2 regions of the Massilia sp. X63 genome follow, and region 2 is predicted to be linked to the other one. Evidence: riboswitches for the same ligand, from Rfam matches in the RefSeq annotation. Region 2 holds a riboswitch; the other holds the start of a gene.

Region 1 (5,822 bases), on a different contig from region 2:
CGTTGCGGCCGATGATGCTCCAGCACTCGCCGGGACGGGCGGCCCAGTCGAGTTCGCGCACCAGCGTGCGGCTGCCGGCCTTGAGAAGGAGGTGTTCGGCACGGATCATGTTTACCTCCGCAGGCGGTGCAGTTGGTAGAGAAACACCGGCGCGCCGATGATCGCGGTGATCGCGCCGACCGGCAGCTGCTGCGGCGCGATGACGGTGCGCGCCAGCGTATCGCACAGCACCAGGAAGCTGCCGCCTGCCAGCACAGCCGCCGGGATCAACACCCGGTGATCGGGACCGAAGGCGAAGCGGCAGGCGTGCGGGACGATCAGGCCGACGAAGCCGACCGATCCGGCGCTGGTCACGGCGCTGGCCGTCAATACGCCCGACACGAGGAACAGGCCCTTGCGCAGGCGGCCGACGCGGATGCCGAGCGTGACGGCCGCTTCCGCGTGCAGCGCGACCATGTTCATGGCGCGCGCGCTGCGCAGCGCATACAGGAGGCCCGCGCCCAGCACCAGCCAGGGCGCGAGGCGCAGCGGCGCGCCGGCAAGGTCGCCGATCATCCAGAAGATCATGCTGCGCAAGCGCCCCTCGGGGGCGATCGACAGCATCAGGGTCACCAGGGCCATGCAGGCCGAGGACAGGATCACGCCGGTGAGCAGCAGCATCGAGGTGCCGCCCTCGAGCGCCAGTCCGCCGCGCAGGTCGCGCCGGGCCAGCAGGTAGAGCAGCATCGACACCGCCACCGCGCCGCCCAGCGCGGCCAGGTCGACCACGATGGCGGCGGCCATCAGGAGTAGCGCAAGCAGGGCGCCGACCGACGCGCCGGCGGAGATCCCGAGCACATAGGGATCGGCCAGCGGGTTGCGCAGCAGCGCCTGCATCATCACGCCCGCCAGGGCCAGCGCGCCGCCGGTGACGAAGGCCGTCAGGGCGCGGCTGGCGCGCAGCTCGAGCAGCGAAGCGGCCAATGAGCTGTCGCCCTGCGCCAGCTGGCGCAGGGCGTCCGGCATCTCGGCCAGCGGCACGGCGATCGAGCCCGTCATGCCGGCGAACAGCAGGCTGGCGACGGCGCACAGCAGCAGGGCGCCGATGACCAGCATGGCGCGCCGGCGGTGTGCATGAGCGGGGTGAGGCATGGGTCTCCTTCTCGTGGCGTCCGGATCAGCGCATGCCGTAGCGCAGGCCGGCGAACCAGGTGCGGCCGCTGGTGCCGTAATAACGCGCCAGCTCGTACTGCTTGTCCGCGACGTTATTCAGGCGGACCAGCAGCGATAGGCCGGGCGCCATCTGCCAGCTAGTGTACAGGTTGAACAAGCCATAGCCGCCCAGACGGTTCCGGTTGGCGGCATCGTCGAAGCGTTCGCCCGACAGTTGCAGTTCGGCGCCGGCCTCGAGCCTTCCCCAACTGCTGTCGGCATGCAGGCTGGCGTGCTTTTTCGCGCGCCGCGCCAGCTGCTTGCCGGTGGTCTCGTCGGTCGGATCCTGCCAGTCCAGGCTGGCGCGCAGGTTGACCGCGGCGACGCGCGTTTGCGCCGCCACCGTCAGGCCTTCCAGCTTCGCTTCGTTGACGTTGTAGGCGCAGCTGCCGGCGCGGCCCGGGCACGGCGTGCTCGACACGATCATGTCGGTCAGGCGGTTGCGGAAATACGTGGCGTCCAGCTGTACGCCCCCGGCGTCGTAGCGCAGGCCGGCTTCGAGGTTGCGGCCCTTCTCCGGACGATTGGTCGGCAGGCCGTAGCCGGGGTAGTACAGCTCGTTGAAGGTCGGCGCGCGGAAGCTCGAACCGATGCTGGCGGTGGCGCGCAGGCCCTGGCCGAAGTCGTAGCCATAGCCGGCGGCGCCGGTATTCCTGCTGCCGTAGACCGAGGAACGATCGTGGCGGGCGCTGGCGTCGAACAGGTGGGCGCCGCGCCGCGCCGAATAGGCGGCCGCGTACGAGTTGGTGCTGCGGCTGCGCGACAGGGCGGCGGTGGCGCTCGACGTCACCTCTTCTTCGCGGCGGCTCACCAGGAGCTGCAGGGTGTCGGGACCGAGCGCAACGGTGTTCTGCCAGGTCAGCTCGTCCTGCCGGGTATCGATCTGGCTGGCGCCGGAGCTTGCTGCGCTGGTGAAGCTGCCCAGCTTGTCGTCGGAGCGCGCGTACTGCAGGGTGCTGCGCCAGTTCGAGGTCAGCTGGCCGGTCGCGTAGACGGCTGCCGTGTTCAGGTCCTGCTCGTTGTGGACGTCGTAGGCGCCGCTGCCGTTGTCGTACTGCGCGCGCAGCGCGCTGTGCAGGAACTGTGCGCCGATGTCGATGCCCGGGGCCGGCGAATACGACAGCTGGCCGTTGGCGTTGCGGCGGCGGTAGCCGTCTTCGTCCGGATTGAAGCCGAACGCCCCCGGGCGCGTGGCCGAGAAGCCGTCCGATTCTTCGTGGCCGGCGCCGAAGGCGTAGCGGAAGGCATCGGCCGCGCCGTGCACGCTCGCGTCGACCTGGCGGATCGCGTTGCTGCCTGCGCCCGCCGAGCCGCTGACGACCGGACCGCCTGCGCCCTTGCGGGTGAAGATCTGGATCACGCCGCCGATCGCGTCGGCGCCGTACAGGGTGCTGAGCGGCCCGTAGACGATCTCGATGCGCTCGATGGCGCCGAGCGGCACCGCGTTCCAGGCGGCGACGCCGCTGGTGGACGAACCGATGCGCACGCCGTCCAGCAGGACCACGACGCCGTTGCTGTTGGCGCCGCGCAGGAACACGCTGGTGGCGGCGCCGGCGCTGCCGTTACGGGTGATCTCGATGCCGCGCTGGCGCTGCAGCACGTCGGCCACCGAACCGGCGCCCGAGCGTGCGATTTCTTCGGCATGGATGACGGTGGTATCGGCGATCACGTCGGCCGCGCGTTGCGGCATGCGGTTGGCGGTGACGAATACCGTGTCGGTGGTCTGGGCGAAGGAAGGTGCGACGAAGGCGAAAGCGAACGACACTGCGGCCGCTTGCCGTGTTACAGGAAAGTTCATGAAATGTTCACATCAAAGACAACCAGCCGACGTCCCCGTAGGCCAGATTGAACAGAAGCGCGCCGTGGGCACGCTTCCACCTTTTGGCCGGTATCCGGGCTGGCAAGTGTGGCCGTCCGACCTTCCCATGCGTGATGCACAGTGGTCATGGAGGACGGTTCGCCGCGCTTGTCATTCATCGAGCGCGGCACTTGCTTACCGTTGCGGGGGCAGCACACGTTGGCCTTGTTGAAGGGCTTCGTGTTTCCCGTTTAACTGCGGTCGTGAACACGACCGCGAGCACCAAAACGCCGTCATTATAGGACAGGACGGCTGGGTGTTGTCAGTCTTTTAGCACAAGGACTTCGCCGTAGCCGATGCGGTGGGGACTGGATGCAGCGCGCAGCGCGGCCTCTTCGATGCTGCCGCCGGCATGCAGGGCCGACAGCACGCGCATGGTCCCGGCATGGCAGATGAGCAGGGCGGCAGGGTGTCCCGCCCGGCGCAGCGCGTCGCGGAAGGCGGCCACGCGCTGCGCCACCGCAAGCACGTTTTCTCCGCCGCCGGGACGGTAGTGCAGCAGGTCGGCCGCCCAGGCATCGACCTCGGCGCGCGCGATGGCCTCCCATGGCCGCATCTCCCAAGCGCCGAAATCCATCTCGGCCAGGCGGGCGTCGAGGGTGACGGGGGCGCCGAGTGCGCGCGCAAGCTGGACGCAGCGCAGGAGCGGGCTCGCAAACACGGGTAGCGCGCCGGGCAGGCCCGCCGCGCGCAGGCTAGCGGCGACTGCCGCTATCGCGTCGATGGATGTCGGCATGTCCGTCCTGCCGTAGCAGATGCCCGGCGCGACGTCCGGTTGCGGATGGCGCACCAGGATCAGTTGCATCGATCAGGCCAGGGCGCCGCGGCCGAGCGTGGCCAGTACGGCGAGGTAGATGACGGCTTCCGCCAGCTGCTGGACCGCGCCGAGGCAGTCGCCGGTGTAGCCGCCGATGCGGCGGGCGAACTTGCGGGCCAGCCACCAGGTGACGACGGCGCTGGCGCCGAAGGCTGCCAGCACGGCGGGCAGCTCGACGGCGCCAAGGGCGAGCAGGACGCTGGCTGCGATTGCGACGCTGGCGCAGGCGATGCCGAATTCCGGCGTCGTCATGCGTTCGGCCAGCGGCTTGGCCTTGCCCTCGGCGCGCGCATATTCCATGCGCCAGATGAGCGAGGTCGCCGCCAGCCGCGACAGCGGGTGGGCGAGCAGCAGGGCGCCGATGGCGCCGGCCGGCGGCAGCATCGCGAGCGCGGTGCACTTCACCCCGAGCATGCAGACGATGCCGATCGCGCCATAGGCGCCGACGCGCGAATCCTTCATGATCTCCAGCACCCGTTCGCGCGTCATGCCGCCGCCGAGGCCATCGCAGGTGTCGGCAAAGCCGTCTTCATGGAATGCGCCGGTGGCATAGATGGTCGCCACGGTCGAGAGCACGGCGGCGACCGGTGCGGGAAAGACGGTGGCGGCCGCAGCGTATACAGCGGCGGCGATGGCGCCCACCACCAGGCCGACCAGCGGAAAGTAACGCGAAGCGTGGTGCAGCCACTCGTGCTCGAAGCCGACCCAGCGCGGGATCGGCAAGCGAGTGAAGAACTGGACCGCGATGAAGAACAGGCGCAGCTGCTGCATCTGCCCTTAGTCCTGCTGCGCGTTGGTGCTGACCTGCGCCGATGCGAAGGTCGCCATCTCGTTCAGGAAGTTGGCGGCCGCATGCAGCAGGGGCAGGGCCAGGGCGCTGCCGGTGCCTTCGCCGAGCCGCAAGCCCAGGTGCAGCAGCGGCTGGGCGCCGAGCGCTTCCAGCATCAGGCGGTGGCCATTCTCATCGGAGCAGTGCGCGAACACGCAATAGTCGAGGATCGCCGGCTGCAGGCGGGCGGCGACCAGCAAGGCGGATGAGACGATGAAGCCGTCGATCAGCAGCAGCTTGCGCAGTTCGGCCGCCTTCAGCATCGCACCCGCCATCATGGCGATTTCGAATCCGCCGAAGGTGGCCAGCACCTCGAGCGGATCGTCGGCGCCGGCATGCCGGTCGACCGCCGCGGCGATGACCTGTTGCTTGCGCTGGATGCCTTCGTTCGACAGGCCCGTGCCGGCGCCCACGCATTGCGGCAGCGGCAGCCCCGTCAACTTGTGCATGATGGCCGCGGCGGCGGTCGTGTTACCGATGCCCATTTCGCCAAAACCCAGCACGTTGCCGGGCAGGCCGCGTACCAGGGCCATGCCGTGCTCCAGCGCGGCGCCCAGTTCCTGGCGCGACATCGCGGCTTCACGGGCAAAGTTGCGGGTTCCCCTGCCGACCTTGCGGTCGAGCAGGCCGGCGCGCACGCCGAAGTCGTGGTTCACGCCGGCGTCGACGACATGAAGCGCGCAGCCGTTCTGGCGAGCGAACACATTGATGGCCGCGCCATCGGCAAGGAAGTTCTCGACCATTTGCCAGGTCACCTCTTGCGGGTAGGCGGACACGCCTTCGGCCACCACGCCGTGGTCAGCGGCAAAAACGAGGATGGCGGGATCCGCGATGCGGACCGTGGTCGAACGCTGCACCATTCCCAGCTGGGTCGCAAGGGACTCGAGGCGCCCGAGGCTGCCGAGCGGCTTGGTCTTGTTATTGATGGCGTGGGCCAGGGATTGGGACAGCGCCGCGTCGGCGGTCGGCGCGATGTGAGGGATCTGCATTGCCGGAAAGATAAGGTGGGGAAAACGCGACGATAGCATAGTCGCAGGCGTTGTAAATGGCGCCGGCGTTTGCTATAGTCTCGTTTCTCCGATGCGCAACGCCGCTTTCAAAGCAGCGACAAGCGAAAGAGAAGAGGG
Region 2 (5,822 bases):
ACCGTGCGGTCGAAGGCCGCGCCCAGCATGGTCCAGAGCGGCAGCGCGGCGACCAGGGTCGGCAGCAGCAGTGCCAGCAGCCAGAGCAGCATCAGGCGCCATTGCAGGGCAGGGCGGATCGCCTGCATTACACCGGCGCGGCCGGGCGGCCCGGCAAGCTGCGGGGACTGCGGCGCGAAAGGATCGGAAATGGCGGTCGTGGTCGTCATACGGTGGCGATCAGGGACAGGATGAGTTGGAAAAGGGCCGCCGCGTCGCTGGTCCAGCGGGTCGAGGCGCTACGGTCCGGGGTGATGCTGCGGCTGTCGTCGAGCTTGTTCACGTCGAGGTAATGGCTGCGGCGCGGGTCCAGTTCGGCCGACACGGCGCGGGCCGGCTTGACCCAGCTGAACGTGCGCCATTTTTCGTCGGGCGAGGCGGCGCGCCACTCGACGGTCTCGCTGCTGCCGTCGGCAAAGCGCACCACCAGGGTCTGCGGCACGGCCGCGCCGTCGCGGCGCACGGTCACCTCGGTGCGCCAGGGGAAGGGGCCGCGCCCTTCGCCGGCGTTCGGGTTGGCCTTGTTCCACTGGGCGCGCCGCGCCGCGATGCGCTTGTCCACCTCCGCCTGCGAGGCTTCGATGCGCTTGCCGTCGACCAGGCGGGTGCCGGCCAGCGGCAGCTCTTCCTCGCTCGACAGTTTGGCCACCTTGTCGTCGACGCGCATCGCCGCATAGACCTGCTGCGCGAATACCTGTTCGACCGCGGCGCGCTCGCCGCTGCCGTCGGCCAGGGCCTCGCGCAGGTCGGCCAGGCCCGGGTGGCGGAACTTCCAGCGGCGGTAGTATTCCTTGAAGCCGCGCTCCATCGCCTCGCTGCCGATGCGCTCCTCCAGGTCGCGCATCACGATGGCGCTGCGGCTGTACACCGGTCCGATGCCCTGCAGGCGCTGCCAGGCATTCTGGCCGGGCGCATCGAGCGGACGGTCGCGCGGGGCCGCCAGGCGCATGAAGTCGAAGCCTTCGAAGCCCGGGTCGACGCCGATCCGCTTGAGGAAGGCCGGCGCCGGATACACCTGCTGGCGGCGCTCGCGCATCATGCGGTTTTCCCAGTAGGCGTTCAGGCCTTCGTCGAGCATCGGTTCCTCGAACTCGTTGCTGGCCAGGATGCCGTAGAAGTAGCCATGGCCGAACTCGTGGATGGTCACGGCGTCGAGCTCGTACTCGGCCAGCGATCCGGACGGCACCCGGGCGTAGCCGGAAGCGGTGATGAAGGTCGGGTACTCCATGCCGCCGGCCTCCTGCGCGTTGTAGGGCGGAATCACCACGGTGAGCGTGCGGTAGGGGTAGGGGCCGAGCATGCGCGAGAAATACGCCAGCGAATCCTTGGCCGCCTTCATGGCCGGCTTGGCGCTGGCCTCGTACTCGGCCGGATACAGCACCTGCACGGTAACGGTCGGGCTGCCCGGGCCGGTCCAGGTCTCCACCAGCGGACGGCCGCTGCGCTTGTCCGCGGTCCAGGCGAAATCGTGCACGTCGTGCTGCACGTAGCGGTGCGTCAGCATGCCGTCCTTTTCGCTGGGTGCGCCCTGCAGCTCGCCGGTGGCGCCCACCGTATAGCCCTTCGGGACGGTCAGGCTCACGTCGTAGCTGCCGAAATCGGCGTAGAACTCCGACTCCATGTGGAATTCATGCGCGTTCCAGCGCGGCGCGGTGGCGCCGCGTTCGCCCGGCAGTTCCAGCACCGCGATCTTCGGGAACCATTGCGCGACCAGGTGGAAGCTGCCGTAGTAGCCGGTGCGCGCGATCACGCGCGGCAACTGGGTGGTGAAGGCCATGTCGAGCGTGGTGGAGGCGCCCGGCGCCACCGCCTCGGGCAGGTCGAGGCGCGCCACCGTGTGGTCGGTGGCCGGGCCCCCGTCCGGCTGCACGAAGCGCCACGGTACGGCGGCGCCGCCCTGGCTCACGCTGCGCAGGGCGATGTGGCCCCATTCGCCGTCGTCCATGCCGGCGCCGCTGCGGAAGCGTTCGCCGCGCCGGCGCTGCTCGGTGAAGAAGCTGCTGCCTTCGCCCTCGAAGGCATTCATGTACAGGTGCACGTAGATGCTGCGCACCGGGACCGCGCTGCGGTTGCGCCAGCTGAGCTGCTGGCGGCCGCTGACCAGGTGCTTGACCGGGTCGAGGCTGGCGGCGATGCGGTAGCTCACCACCCGGTCGGACAAGGTCGGCTGGTCGCCGTTGCGGATGCCGCCCCAGGCCTCGGGGCTGCTGGGCACGCCGACGGCGGCGGCGTCCGGCGCCGCCAGCGCGATGCCGTCGAGCGAAGGCGTGGCGGCGGGCGGCGCCGCGTCGGCCCGGGCGAACCAGGCCAGGGTGGCGCCGGACGCCAGTACTGCGGCGACCAGAAGCGCGCGGTAGCCTGGTCGGCTTCCTCGTATCTGCATGCAAGACTCCCTTGATGAATATCATTTTTGTATGAGGGCGACTATAGCCAGAAGCTTGAACAATTTCCAAGCGTTTAGGATAGAAGCACAAATAAAGGCAACGAAATGCGGAAAAGCTTGTCAGGTTATAATCCCGGCGTTCTGGTGCCCGCGCATGCCCTCCGCATGCGCAGTTAAACGGGAAACACGAGGCAAAGGCGCTGCGCGCCGGCGCCGAGGTGTGCTGCCCCCGCAACGGTCAACAAGCGTCGCCGCGCCCTGTCGGGCGCGGTCGGCAGGCTGCTCCGATTACCACTGTGCCCAGGCGGCATAGGAAGGTGGAGCAGTCGGTCTTGCAAGCCCGGATACCGGCCAGACAGGTGGAAGCGGCGGCGCGAGCATTGCGCGCGGCGGCTTCCGTTGAACTCCGGTGTGCGGGGACGCAGGCCGGTGCCATTACCGAGAACATCCAACATGAAATCTGCTGTCGTTCCACGCAGCGCGCCGGCCTTCAAGCCGCTCGCGCTGGCCTGCGCCTTGTCCGTCCTTGCCGCCCACGCCCCGGCCCAGGAAACCCTTCCCTCGATCGTCATCACCGGGGCACGCTTCCCTGCGCAAACCGCTGCCGCGCCGATCGGCGCCACCGTCATCACCGCCGAGGACATCCGCCGCGCCGGCGCCACCGACGTCAATGCCGCGATCCGCAAGGTCGGCGGCGTCTACGGCCGCCAGAGCCTGGACGCGTCGCCCGACTTCGCGCTCGACCTGCGCGGCTTCGGCGCGAACGGCCCCCAGAACATGGTGGTGCTGGTCGACGGCGTGCGCCTGAACGAGAACGAACTGACCAACGCCATCCTGTCGAGCATCCCGGTGGACACCGTCGAGCGCATCGAGATCCAGCGCGGCGGCAGCAGCGTCTTGTGGGGCGAAGGCGCGACCGGCGGCGTGATCAACATCATCACGCGCCGCGGCGTCCAGGGCGGCACCCACGGTTCGCTGTTCGCCGAAGCCGGCCGCTTCGACGCCCACGACCTGCGCGCCTCGCTCAGCCATGGCGCCGGCCCGCTGTCCTTCGACCTGGCCGTGGCCGACCGCGGCACCGACAACTACCGCGCCAACAGCGCGTTCAAACAGAAGACCGCCAGCGGCGGCGTCCAGTACAACTACGGCGCCGGCAAGGCCGGCCTGCGCTTCGAGCGTTCGGAGCAGGATGCGCGCTTCCCGGGTTCGCTGACCGAGGCGCAGTTCCACGCCGATCCGCGCCAGGCTTCGACCCCCGACGATTTCGGCAGCCTCGAAACCGACCGCGTCACCGCCTTCGTCGAGCACCGCATCGGCGGCCTCGAGCTGGCGGCCGAGCTGTCGCAGCGCGAGCGCGAGGTCAGCGCCAACTATTTCTACACCGGCGGCGTCACCCGGGTGGCGTATGACGCCAGCCAGACCCAGTTCTCGCCGCGCCTGCGCCACACCGCGACGATCGGCGACAAGCGCAACGAGCTGGTCGCCGGCATCGACCTGGTGCGCTGGGACCGCCAGACGACATCCGACTTCTCGCTCGGCGACGCCAAGCAGGATTCGAAAGCCGTCTACCTGCGCAACGAAGTCCTGTGGAATGCGCCGCAGTATGGGCTGCAGAATGCGCGCCTGGCCATCGGCGGCCGCCACGAACGCTTCACCAAGGACTATTCGGACCCGCTGGCCTACCCGCCGGTCGTGAACGAGCACCGCAGGCAGTCGATCAATGCCTGGTCGCTCGAAGGCAGCGTCGACCCGCTGCCGCAACTGACCGTGTTCGCCAGGCTCGGACGCAGCTACCGGATCGCCAACGTGGACGAGAACAGCCTGCGGGGCGGGCCGGAAGTGCTGGCGCCGCAGATCTCGCGCGACCTCGAGCTGGGCGTGACCGCCGGGTCGGCCGCCCGCCAGCTGACGGCGCGCCTGTTCCGCCACCGCCTGACCGACGAAATCTTCTATGACCCGACCATCGGCTGGGGCGCCAATACCAACCTCGATCCGACCCGCCGCCAGGGTTTCGAGCTGGAAGGACAGCATGCGCTGACCGAGGCGCTGCGCCTCACCGCCAAGTGGCAGCGCGTGGACGCCGAATTCACCGGCGGCCCGAACGCCGGCCGCGAGATGGTGCTGGTGCCGAAGAACGTGGTCACGCTGCGTGCCGCCTGGACGCCCGCGAGCGGCCACAGCGCCGACATCGGCGCCCAGCGGGTGGACAGCCAGCGCTACGGCAGCGACTTCAGCAACGGCTGCGGCGCGCGGATTCCGTCCTACACCACCCTTGACGCGCGCTACGCCTATCGCGTTGGCGGCTGGGAAGCGGCCGTCACCGCGCTCAACCTGGCCGACCGCCAGTACTACAGCAACGCCTTCGGCTGCCGCGCGGGCATCTACCCGAGCGACGGCCGCCAGCTGAAGCTGTCCTTGCGCTACGACTTCTGATGCGCGCGCCCCGATTGCTGGCAGCGCTGCTGCTCGCCTGCGCCGCGTTCGGCGCCCGGGCCGCGGTAAGCGTGGTCGACGATGCCGGCCGCCGCGTCACGGTGCAGCAGCCGGCCCGGCGCGTCATCTCGATGGCGCCGCACGCGACCGAGCTGCTGTTCGCGGCCGGCGGCGGCAGGCAGGTGGTCGGGGTGATGAACTACAGCGACTACCCGGAGGCGGCGAAGACGCTCCCGCTGGTCGGCAGCAACAGCGTGATCGACATGGAGCGGGTGCTGGCGCTGAAGCCCGACCTGATCGTGGTCTGGCACACCGGGAACACGGCGCGCCAGATCGCCCAGATCGAGTCGCTGGGCGTGCCGGTCTTCCACAGCGAGCCGCGCCGCCTGGCCCAGGTGGCCGACAACGTCGAGCGCCTCGGCCGCTTGCTGGACACCGAGCCGGCGGCCGCGAAAACGGCCGCAGCGCTGCGCGCCAGGCTGGCCGCGCTGGAGGCGCGCTACGCCAGGCGGGCGCCGGTCACGGTGTTCTACCAGATCTGGGACCAGCCCCTGTACACGCTCAACGACGCGCAGATCGCCAGCGATGCGATCCGCGTCTGCGGCGGACGCAACGTGTTCGGCGGCCTCAAGGTGGTGGCGCCCGAAGTCGGCATCGAGGCGGTGCTGGCGGCCGATCCGGAAGCCATCATGGCGGGCAAGCGCTACGATCCGGCCAATCCTGGCCTGCGCCTGTGGGAGCCGTACAAGAGCATGACGGCGGTGAAGCGGGGGAACCTCCTGACCGTGGACGGCGAGTTGCTGACCCGGCCGGGGCCGCGCGCGATTGACGGCGCCGCCCGCTTGTGCGAGGCATTCGAGGCGGTGCGGCAGCGGCGGCCGAAGTGACTTCGTGAAAAGATGGGGTTCGATTCGTCGCCAGGAACGTAACACCCGGCGTTAATTCGGTAAGCAAATGCAAAATTCAG

Evidence for each region. Region 2 has a riboswitch for cobalamin ahead of AB3347_RS17120 (TonB-dependent receptor). Riboswitches for the same ligand answer to the same signal wherever they lie in the genome.
Region 1: linked by a shared signal. The riboswitch ahead of AB3347_RS25530 (TonB-dependent receptor) and the one ahead of AB3347_RS17120 (TonB-dependent receptor) in region 2 are both predicted to bind cobalamin.

Annotation. Positions count from the first base shown of each region.
Region 1 is NZ_JBFTEF010000029.1:223-6,044, reverse strand. It holds gene AB3347_RS25540 (ABC transporter ATP-binding protein) at 1-109, opposite strand, end outside; gene AB3347_RS25535 (FecCD family ABC transporter permease) at 112-1,131, opposite strand; gene AB3347_RS25530 (TonB-dependent receptor) at 1,157-2,989, opposite strand; cobalamin riboswitch at 3,057-3,291, opposite strand; gene AB3347_RS25525 (histidine phosphatase family protein) at 3,312-3,854, opposite strand; gene AB3347_RS25520 (adenosylcobinamide-GDP ribazoletransferase) at 3,858-4,637, opposite strand; gene cobT (nicotinate-nucleotide--dimethylbenzimidazole phosphoribosyltransferase) at 4,644-5,684, opposite strand.
Region 2 is NZ_JBFTEF010000008.1:156,735-162,556, reverse strand. It holds gene AB3347_RS17130 (hypothetical protein) at 1-209, opposite strand, end outside; gene AB3347_RS17125 (M1 family metallopeptidase) at 206-2,422, opposite strand; cobalamin riboswitch at 2,548-2,793, shown strand; gene AB3347_RS17120 (TonB-dependent receptor) at 2,876-4,855, shown strand; gene AB3347_RS17115 (cobalamin-binding protein) at 4,855-5,742, shown strand.